DNA from 2 places in the Pseudomonas simiae genome. Region 2 is predicted to be linked to the other one. Evidence: predicted binding sites of a transcription regulator. Region 2 holds the regulator's gene; the other holds the start of a gene.
The links. The regulator sigma-54, encoded in region 2, starts transcription at its own class of promoters, with help from an activator protein. The targets are predictions, from matches to a motif close to ANTGGCATNNANNTTGCTNT.
Positions count from the first base shown of each region.

Region 1: a site for sigma-54 is predicted at 2,536-2,555, ahead of flgB (flagellar basal body rod protein FlgB). Genes of this name have one in related genera too.

Region 1 is NZ_CP010896.1:4,708,632-4,712,808, reverse strand. It holds gene flgA (flagellar basal body P-ring formation chaperone FlgA) at 1-396, opposite strand, end outside; gene PF1751_RS21335 (chemotaxis protein CheV) at 489-1,421, shown strand; gene cheR (protein-glutamate O-methyltransferase CheR) at 1,466-2,293, shown strand; gene flgB (flagellar basal body rod protein FlgB) at 2,600-3,007, shown strand; gene flgC (flagellar basal body rod protein FlgC) at 3,011-3,454, shown strand; gene flgD (flagellar hook assembly protein FlgD) at 3,471-4,177, shown strand, end outside.
Region 2 is NZ_CP010896.1:973,753-977,929, reverse strand. It holds gene lptC (LPS export ABC transporter periplasmic protein LptC) at 1-299, shown strand, start outside; gene lptA (lipopolysaccharide transport periplasmic protein LptA) at 286-819, shown strand; gene lptB (LPS export ABC transporter ATP-binding protein) at 819-1,544, shown strand; gene PF1751_RS04340 (RNA polymerase factor sigma-54) at 1,730-3,223, shown strand; gene hpf (ribosome hibernation-promoting factor, HPF/YfiA family) at 3,299-3,604, shown strand; gene ptsN (PTS IIA-like nitrogen regulatory protein PtsN) at 3,615-4,079, shown strand; gene rapZ (RNase adapter RapZ) at 4,082-4,177, shown strand, end outside.

The DNA.
Region 1 (4,177 bases), 2.4 Mb from region 2:
CACTACATCACGGAACAGCTTCACCTGGGCCGGCACGAACACCGTCCAGGGCGAGGCGCCGTCGCAGCGCACCTTGACCGTCACCCGGCCAATCGGCTGAGCGGGGCTTTCCAGGGTGGCTGTCAATTCCTTGTCGCACTTTGGCATGCGCAAGCGCGGGTCCAGTTGGTTGACCTGGATTTCATAACGCCCCGGTGTCTGGGTGGTCGCCAGATAATCTTCTACAGTGAACTCAAGAAAGCCTTGGGTGACGCCGATAAGTAGATCAGGCAAGGTGACGTTGTCCGCACGGGCCGTAGTGCCCAGGCCTAGGGCAAGCAACACCAGCGGTGCGCAGAGCAATCTGCGAAACCGTGTCAGGATGGGGCGTCGGGAAACTGTCGTTTTAATATCCATGACCAATAAATAGCAAAGGCCGTGCCGTTTAGCGTTGGTGCGCGTCACTGCCCTTATAGGTATGGCCAAAGGTTCAGCGTGGGAGTCAAGGCATGGCAGGAGTAATGGATTCAGTAAACCAGCGCACACAGCTGGTAGGGCAGAATCGCCTGGAGTTGTTGCTTTTTCGCCTGGATGGCAAGCAGCTGTATGGCATCAACGTGTTCAAGGTGCGGGAAGTGCTGCAATGCCCCAAGTTGACGATCATGCCCAAGTCCAGCCCGGTGGTGTGTGGCGTTGCCAACATCCGTGGTGCGACGATCCCGATTCTTGACCTGGCCCTGGCCACGGGTTCGGCAGGATTGCAGGACCGTGAGAGCCCGTTCGTTATCATTACCGAGTACAACACCAAGACCCAGGGTTTTCTGGTGCGCTCGGTGGAGCGCATCGTCAACATGAACTGGGAAGAGATCCATCCGCCGCCCAAGGGCACCGGTCGCGATCACTACCTCACGGCGGTGACACGGGTGGATAACCAGTTGGTGGAAATCATCGACGTGGAGAAGATCCTCGCCGAAGTGGCGCCGACCTCGGAAACGATTTCCGTGGGGGTGGTGGACGCCGAAACCGCGCACAAGGCCGTTTCCCTGCGGGTGCTGACGGTGGACGACTCCTCGGTGGCGCGTAAACAGGTGACCCGTTGCCTGCAGACCGTCGGCGTGGAGGTAGTGGCCCTCAACGACGGTCGCCAAGCGTTGGATTACCTGCGCAAGCTGGTGGACGACGGCAAGAAGCCGGAAGAAGAATTCTTGATGATGATCTCCGACATCGAGATGCCGGAAATGGACGGCTACACCCTCACGGCCGAGATACGCAACGATCCACGCATGCAAAAATTGCACATCATCCTGCATACTTCGTTGTCGGGGGTATTCAACCAGGCGATGGTCAAGAAGGTCGGTGCCGATGACTTCCTGGCCAAATTCCGTCCTGATGACCTGGCATCCCGGGTAGTCGACCGGATCAAGGCAGCAGATCACGGCTAGGGGGCATTTCCCCTGGCGGTCACACGATTTAAGAGGCGGTATCATTGTCTACGGGTAATTTGGATTTCGAGCAGTTCCGGGTCTTCCTGGAAAAAGCCTGTGGCATATTGCTCGGTGAAAACAAGCAGTACCTGGTATCCAGCCGTCTCAACAAACTGATGGAGCAGCAGGGCATCAAGTCGTTGGGTGAGCTGGTTCAGCGCATCCAGGGGCAGCCGCGCAGCGGGCTCAAGGAGATGGTGGTCGATGCCATGACCACCAACGAAACCCTGTGGTTTCGTGACACCTACCCCTTTGAAGTGCTCAAGAACAAAGTGCTGCCGGAGGCTATCAAGGCCAGCCCGGGCCAGCGCCTGCGGATCTGGTCGGCCGCCTGCTCTTCGGGGCAGGAGCCCTACTCGATTTCGATGTCCATCGATGAGTTCGAGCGGACTAACATGGGCCAGTTGAAGGCCGGAGCGCAAATCGTCGCCACCGACCTCTCCGGCACCATGCTCACCAATTGCAAGACCGGCGAGTACGACAGCCTGGCCCTGGGCCGTGGTTTGTCCCAGGAACGCCTGCAACGTTACTTCGACCCGAAAGGGGCTGGGCGTTGGGCGGTCAAGGCGCCGATCAAGAACCGTGTGGAGTTTCGCTCGTTCAACCTGCTCGACAGCTACGCCAGCCTGGGCAAGTTCGACATGGTGTTCTGCCGCAACGTGCTGATCTACTTCTCGGCCGAAGTGAAGAAAGACATCCTGCTGCGCATCCATGGCACGCTCAAGCGCGGCGGCTATCTGTTCCTCGGCGCTTCGGAAGCGCTAAATGGTCTGCCGGACCATTATCAGATGGTGCAGTGCAGCCCTGGGATCATTTACCAGGCCAAATAGTACGCAAACCTAAATGTGGGAGCGGGCTTGCTCGCGAATAAGGTCTGTCAGTCATAGATAAGTTGACTGCTCCACCGCATTCGCGAGCAAGCCCGCTCCCACATTTGTTTTGCGGCAACCCTCCCAATAGCGGCAACCCCCATTGCCGCTTTACTGGCGCCACGCGGAAAGCGTTTGCCGCTTTTCTGGCATTGCCACCCGGCAATCTCCCCTCAAGCCCTTGATTTACTGGCCTTCAGTAGATTGGCATGCACCTTGCTATAACCCAGTTAACGAACAGCAGGTCAGCCCTTAAAGGTTTCCACCATGAGCATCAGCTTCGATAAAGCGCTCGGTATCCACGAACAAGCCCTGGGCTTCCGCGCCCAGCGTGCCGAAGTCCTGGCCAACAACATTGCCAACGCCGACACCCCGAACTACAAGGCTCGGGATTTGGACTTCTCCGCCGTGCTCGCTGCACAGCAGGACAAGACCAAGAACGGCACCTTCGCCTTGAACATGACCAACAGCCGTCATATCGAAGCGCAAGGCCTGAGCAATGGTGACGAGTCGCTGCTGTATCGCACGCCGATGCAGCCGTCGATCGACCAGAACACCGTCGACGCGCAGCTGGAGCAATCGGCCTACGCCGAGAACTCGGTGAACTTCCAGGCCAGCTTCACCCTGCTTAACAGCAAATTCAAAGGGCTGATGTCAGCCCTGCGTGGAGAGTAAGCCATGTCCCTGTCCAGTGTTTTCAATATTGCCGGCAGTGGCATGAGCGCGCAGACCACGCGCTTGAACACCGTCGCCAGTAACATCGCCAACGCCGAGACCGTGTCTTCGAGCATTGACCAGACTTACCGCGCCCGTCACCCGGTGTTCGCCACCATGTTCCAGGGCGGCCAGGCAGGTGGCAGTGATTCGTTGTTCCAGGACCAGGGGGCCGCAGGCTCCGGCGTGCAAGTGCTGGGTGTGGTCGAAGACCAGAGCAACCTTGAAGCCCGCTACGAACCCAACCATCCCGCCGCGAACGAAAAGGGTTATGTCTATTACCCGAACGTCAACGTGGTCGAGGAAATGGCCGACATGATTTCCGCCAGCCGCTCGTTCCAGACCAATGCGGAAATGATGAACACTGCCAAAACCATGATGCAGAAGGTCCTGACCCTGGGTCAGTGATAAGGGGCGCCAAATAATGGCCATCGTTGATACGAGTAACAACACGCCAGTCCAGGACCTTTTCAATTCCAAGGTCAAAACTGCCCAGGACAACAGCAGCGTCACTGATGCTGCCAATAAGGCCACGGGCAAACAATCGCTGGGCAAGGATGCATTCTTGCAGCTGTTGGTCACCCAACTGAAAAACCAGAACCCGCTGTCGCCGCAAGACAACGGCGCGTTCGTGGCCCAGCTGGCGCAGTTCAGCAGCCTGGAAGGCATCAACACCCTGAATGATTCGGTGAATGCGATCTCCAGCAACTTCAGCTCGTCGCAAGCGCTGCAGGCGTCGTCGCTGGTCGGGCGCTCGATCATCATCCAGACCGACAAGGCCATGGTTGATACCAGCAAGAGCATGACCGGATCGGTGGATGTCACAGCGGCGACCGGCAATGTCTCCGTCAAGATCACTGACAAAGACGGCAATGTGGTGCGCACCATCGAAATGGGGGCCCAGAGCGCCGGTACCCAGAGCTTTATCTGGGATGGCAAAAACGACAAGGGTGAGGTCGCTCCTGCGGGCACCTACACCTTCAATGCCACCACCAAGAACGACAAGGGTGATGCCGTCGCCCTGAGCACTTCGCTGCCGGCAACGGTAACGAGCGTGACCTTGAGCAAGACCGGCGGCGAAATGCTGCTGAACCTGGCAGGCGGCATGGGCAGCGTCAAGCTGTCGCAAAT
Region 2 (4,177 bases):
GCGGCACCGAATTCCCCTGGCACGTCACCAGCAAGCGTGGCGAGGTCAACCCGGACGGTACCGAGGTTGAATTGATCGACTCGGTACGCGTCGCCCGCACTGACGCGCAGAACCGCGATACCGTGATTACCAGCAGTCGCATGACCGTATTCCCGCAGAAGCAATATGCGCAGACCGAGCAAGACGTTAGAATCGACGGCGCTGGCGGTGTATCGACTGGCAAGGGAATGAAAGCGTATTTGAAAGAAAGCAGGATACACCTGCTATCGAACGTAAGAGGACAGTATGAGGCTCGTTAAAACTCTCCCTATTTTGCTCGGTCTGGGCGCAGCACTGGGAAGCGTGAGCGCCTGGGCTCTGCCGAACGATAGCCAGCAGCCGATCCACATCTCGGCTGACGATGCGCAGCTGGATGACAAGCAAGGTGTCGCCACCTACACCGGTGGCGTGATCATTACCCAGGGTTCGATGAAGATCACCGGTAATACGGTGACCCTGACTCGCACCGCTGCCGGCGACATCGACGTGGTGACTTCCGTGGGCAACCTGGCTTACTTCGAACAGAAGCAGTCGCCTACCGACACCGGCCCGATGAAAGGCTACGGCAAGACCATCCAGTACCACGCCCAGCAGAACCGCATCGTGCTGATCGATCAGGCCAAGGTGCTCAGCCCCGATGGCAACTCCACGGAAGGCGAGAAAATCACCTACGACACCGTGAAACAGATCGCTAACGCCGGTCGTGCCAATGGCAGCAAGGTCACTGCACCACGCCCACGCATCGACATGGTTATCCAGCCGAAGAAGAAGGCCGAGTAATGGCAACCCTGAAAGCCCAGCATCTGGCCAAGGCCTATAAAAGCCGTCAGGTCGTGCGCGACGTCAGCCTGTCGATCGACAGCGGCCAGATCGTCGGCTTGCTCGGCCCCAACGGTGCCGGCAAGACCACCTGCTTCTACATGATCGTCGGCCTGGTCCAGGCGGACCAGGGTCGCGTGCTGATCGACGACCTGGACGTGAGCCACCAGCCGATGCACGGCCGTGCACGCGCCGGTATCGGCTATCTCCCGCAGGAAGCGTCGATCTTCCGCAAACTGTCGGTCGCCGATAACATCATGGCGATCCTCGAGACCCGCAAGGAACTCGACCGTGACGGCCGCCGCAAGGAACTGGAAAGCCTGCTGCAGGAATTCCACATCAACCACATTCGCGACAACCTCGGCATGAGCCTGTCCGGTGGTGAGCGTCGTCGTGTGGAAATCGCCCGCGCCCTGGCCACTGCCCCCAAGTTCATTCTGCTGGACGAACCGTTTGCCGGCGTCGACCCGATCTCGGTCGGCGACATCAAGCAGATCATCCATCACCTCAAGGCCAAGGGCATTGGCGTGCTGATCACTGACCACAACGTCCGTGAGACCCTCGATATCTGCGAAACCGCGTATATCGTCAACGATGGCCAACTGATCGCCGAAGGTGACTCGGCCACCATCCTGGCCAACGATCTGGTCAAGGAAGTGTACCTGGGTCACGAGTTCCGCCTGTAAACACCGTGGTGTCACGGCCGTTTGCCGAGGTGCGCGGGAGTCAATGAAAACCTCCGGATTTTTATTGTTACCGCGCTCTAGGCAAAGCCCCCGACATCAGGCATATAATTTGCTTATGTTTGGCGCTCACGCGCCCTGTCGTGGATGGCGCATTGCGCCGGCGAATAAGGTGTTAAGCCCCTGCCATGAAACCATCGCTAGTCCTGAGAATGGGCCAGCAGCTGACGATGACACCGCAGCTGCAACAGGCCATCCGCCTGCTCCAATTGTCGACCCTGGACCTGCAACAGGAAATCCAGGAGGCCTTGGAGTCCAACCCGATGCTCGAACGCCAGGAAGAAGGCGACGACTTCGATAATGCAGACCCGCTGGCCGATAACATCGAGCAAAAACCCAATTCCGACGTGCAGGAACCCTCCTATCAGGAAACCGCCCCTACGGTGGATAACCTTGAGGAAGGCGATTGGAACGAACGCATCCCCAACGAGCTTCCCGTCGACACGGCCTGGGAAGACGTCTACCAGACCAGCGCCAGCAGCCTGCCCAGCAATGACGATGACGAGTGGGACTTCACCACCCGCACCTCCGTTGGCGAGAGCCTGCAGAGCCATCTGCTCTGGCAACTGAACCTGGCGCCGATGTCGGACACCGATCGCTTGATCGCCGTGACCCTGATCGACTGCATCAACAACCAGGGTTATCTGGACGAGACGCTTGAAGAAATTCTTGAAGCCTTCGACCCGGAACTGGATATCGAGCTGGACGAGATTGAAGCCGTCCTGCACCGCATCCAGCAGTTCGAGCCCGCCGGCATCGGCGCACGCACCCTCAGCGAATGCCTGTTGCTGCAATTGCGCCAACTGCCGGCCAAGACGGCCTGGCTCACCGAGGCCCAGCGCCTGGTCACCGACTACATCGACTTGCTCGGCAGCCGCGACTACAGCCAGTTGATGCGCCGCATGAAGCTCAAGGAAGACGACCTGCGCCAGGTCATCGAGCTGGTACAGAGCCTCAACCCGCGCCCAGGCTCGCAAATCGAGTCGAGCGAAGCCGAATACGTAGTCCCCGACGTCATCGTACGCAAGGACAACGAGCGCTGGCTGGTAGAGCTGAACCAGGAGTCGGTGCCGCGCCTGCGCGTCAACCCGCAATACGCCGGTTTCGTACGTCGCGCCGATACCAGCGCCGACAACACCTTCATGCGCAACCAGTTGCAGGAAGCGCGCTGGTTCATCAAGAGCCTGCAAAGCCGCAACGAAACCCTGATGAAAGTGGCCACTCAGATCGTCGAGCACCAGCGCGGCTTCCTGGAATACGGCGACGAGGCGATGAAACCGCTGGTACTGCATGACATCGCCGAAGCGGTTGGCATGCATGAATCGACGATTTCCCGGGTGACCACCCAGAAATTCATGCATACCCCACGGGGTATTTATGAACTGAAATACTTTTTCTCCAGCCATGTCAGCACCTCCGAAGGCGGTGAATGCTCGTCCACGGCGATTCGCGCGATCATCAAAAAACTGGTTGCTGCGGAAAATCAGAAAAAGCCATTGAGTGACAGTAAGATCGCTGGTTTACTGGAGGCACAAGGCATTCAGGTCGCCCGTCGAACCGTCGCCAAGTACCGCGAATCCCTTGGGATCGCGCCTTCCAGCGAGCGTAAGCGTTTGATGTGACGGGCGGGCCACAGCGTTCCAGTGGCAGGTAGTCCTACCTGCCGCTTTATGCACTGGCAACGAAGGAGAAGCTGTATGCAAGTCAACATCAGTGGACACCATGTAGAAGTCACCCCTCCATTGCGCGAATACGTCGAGCAGAAGCTGAAACGGCTTGAGGGTCATTTCGACAAGATCACCAATGTGCAAGTCATCATGAAGGTCGACAAGCTTCAGCAGAAAATTGAGGCGACTCTCCAGATACCCGGTGGCGAAGTAGTCGCCAATGCCGAGCATGAAGACATGTATGCATCAATCGACTTGCTCACAGACAAGCTTGACCGCCAACTTAAAAAGCATAAGGAAAAGAATCTGAGCCTGCTTCAGGGCACAGGTCGTTAACTCTCCCCCCATGATCCGACTTGAAACCATCCTGACCCCCGGCCGTTCCCTTGTGAACGCGCCGGGCGGCAGCAAGAAGAAAGCCCTTGAGCAAATTGCCAACCTGATCAGCCGCGAAGTGCCTGAACTGGAAATGCAAGATGTCTACGAGGCTCTGATTGCCCGTGAGAAACTCGGTTCCACCGGTTTTGGCAACGGCATCGCCATTCCCCACTGCCGCCTCAAAGGCTGCGAGACCCCAGTCAGCGCCCTGCTTCACCTGGACGCTCCCATCGATTTCGACGCTATCGACGGTGCCCCGGTCGACCTGCTGTTTGTACTGCTGGTCCCGCAGGCTGCCACCGATGCGCACCTGGAACTGCTTCGGCAGATCGCCAGCATGCTCGACCGCAAGGACGTACGCGACAAACTGCGCAGCGCCAAAAGCAACGAGGCGCTTTACCAGGTTGTCCTGGATGAACAGAACGGGCAGTAATCATGCGCTTGATCATCGTCAGCGGCCGCTCCGGCTCGGGTAAAAGCACCGCCCTCAACGTTCTTGAGGACAGCGGTTTCTATTGCATCGACAACCTG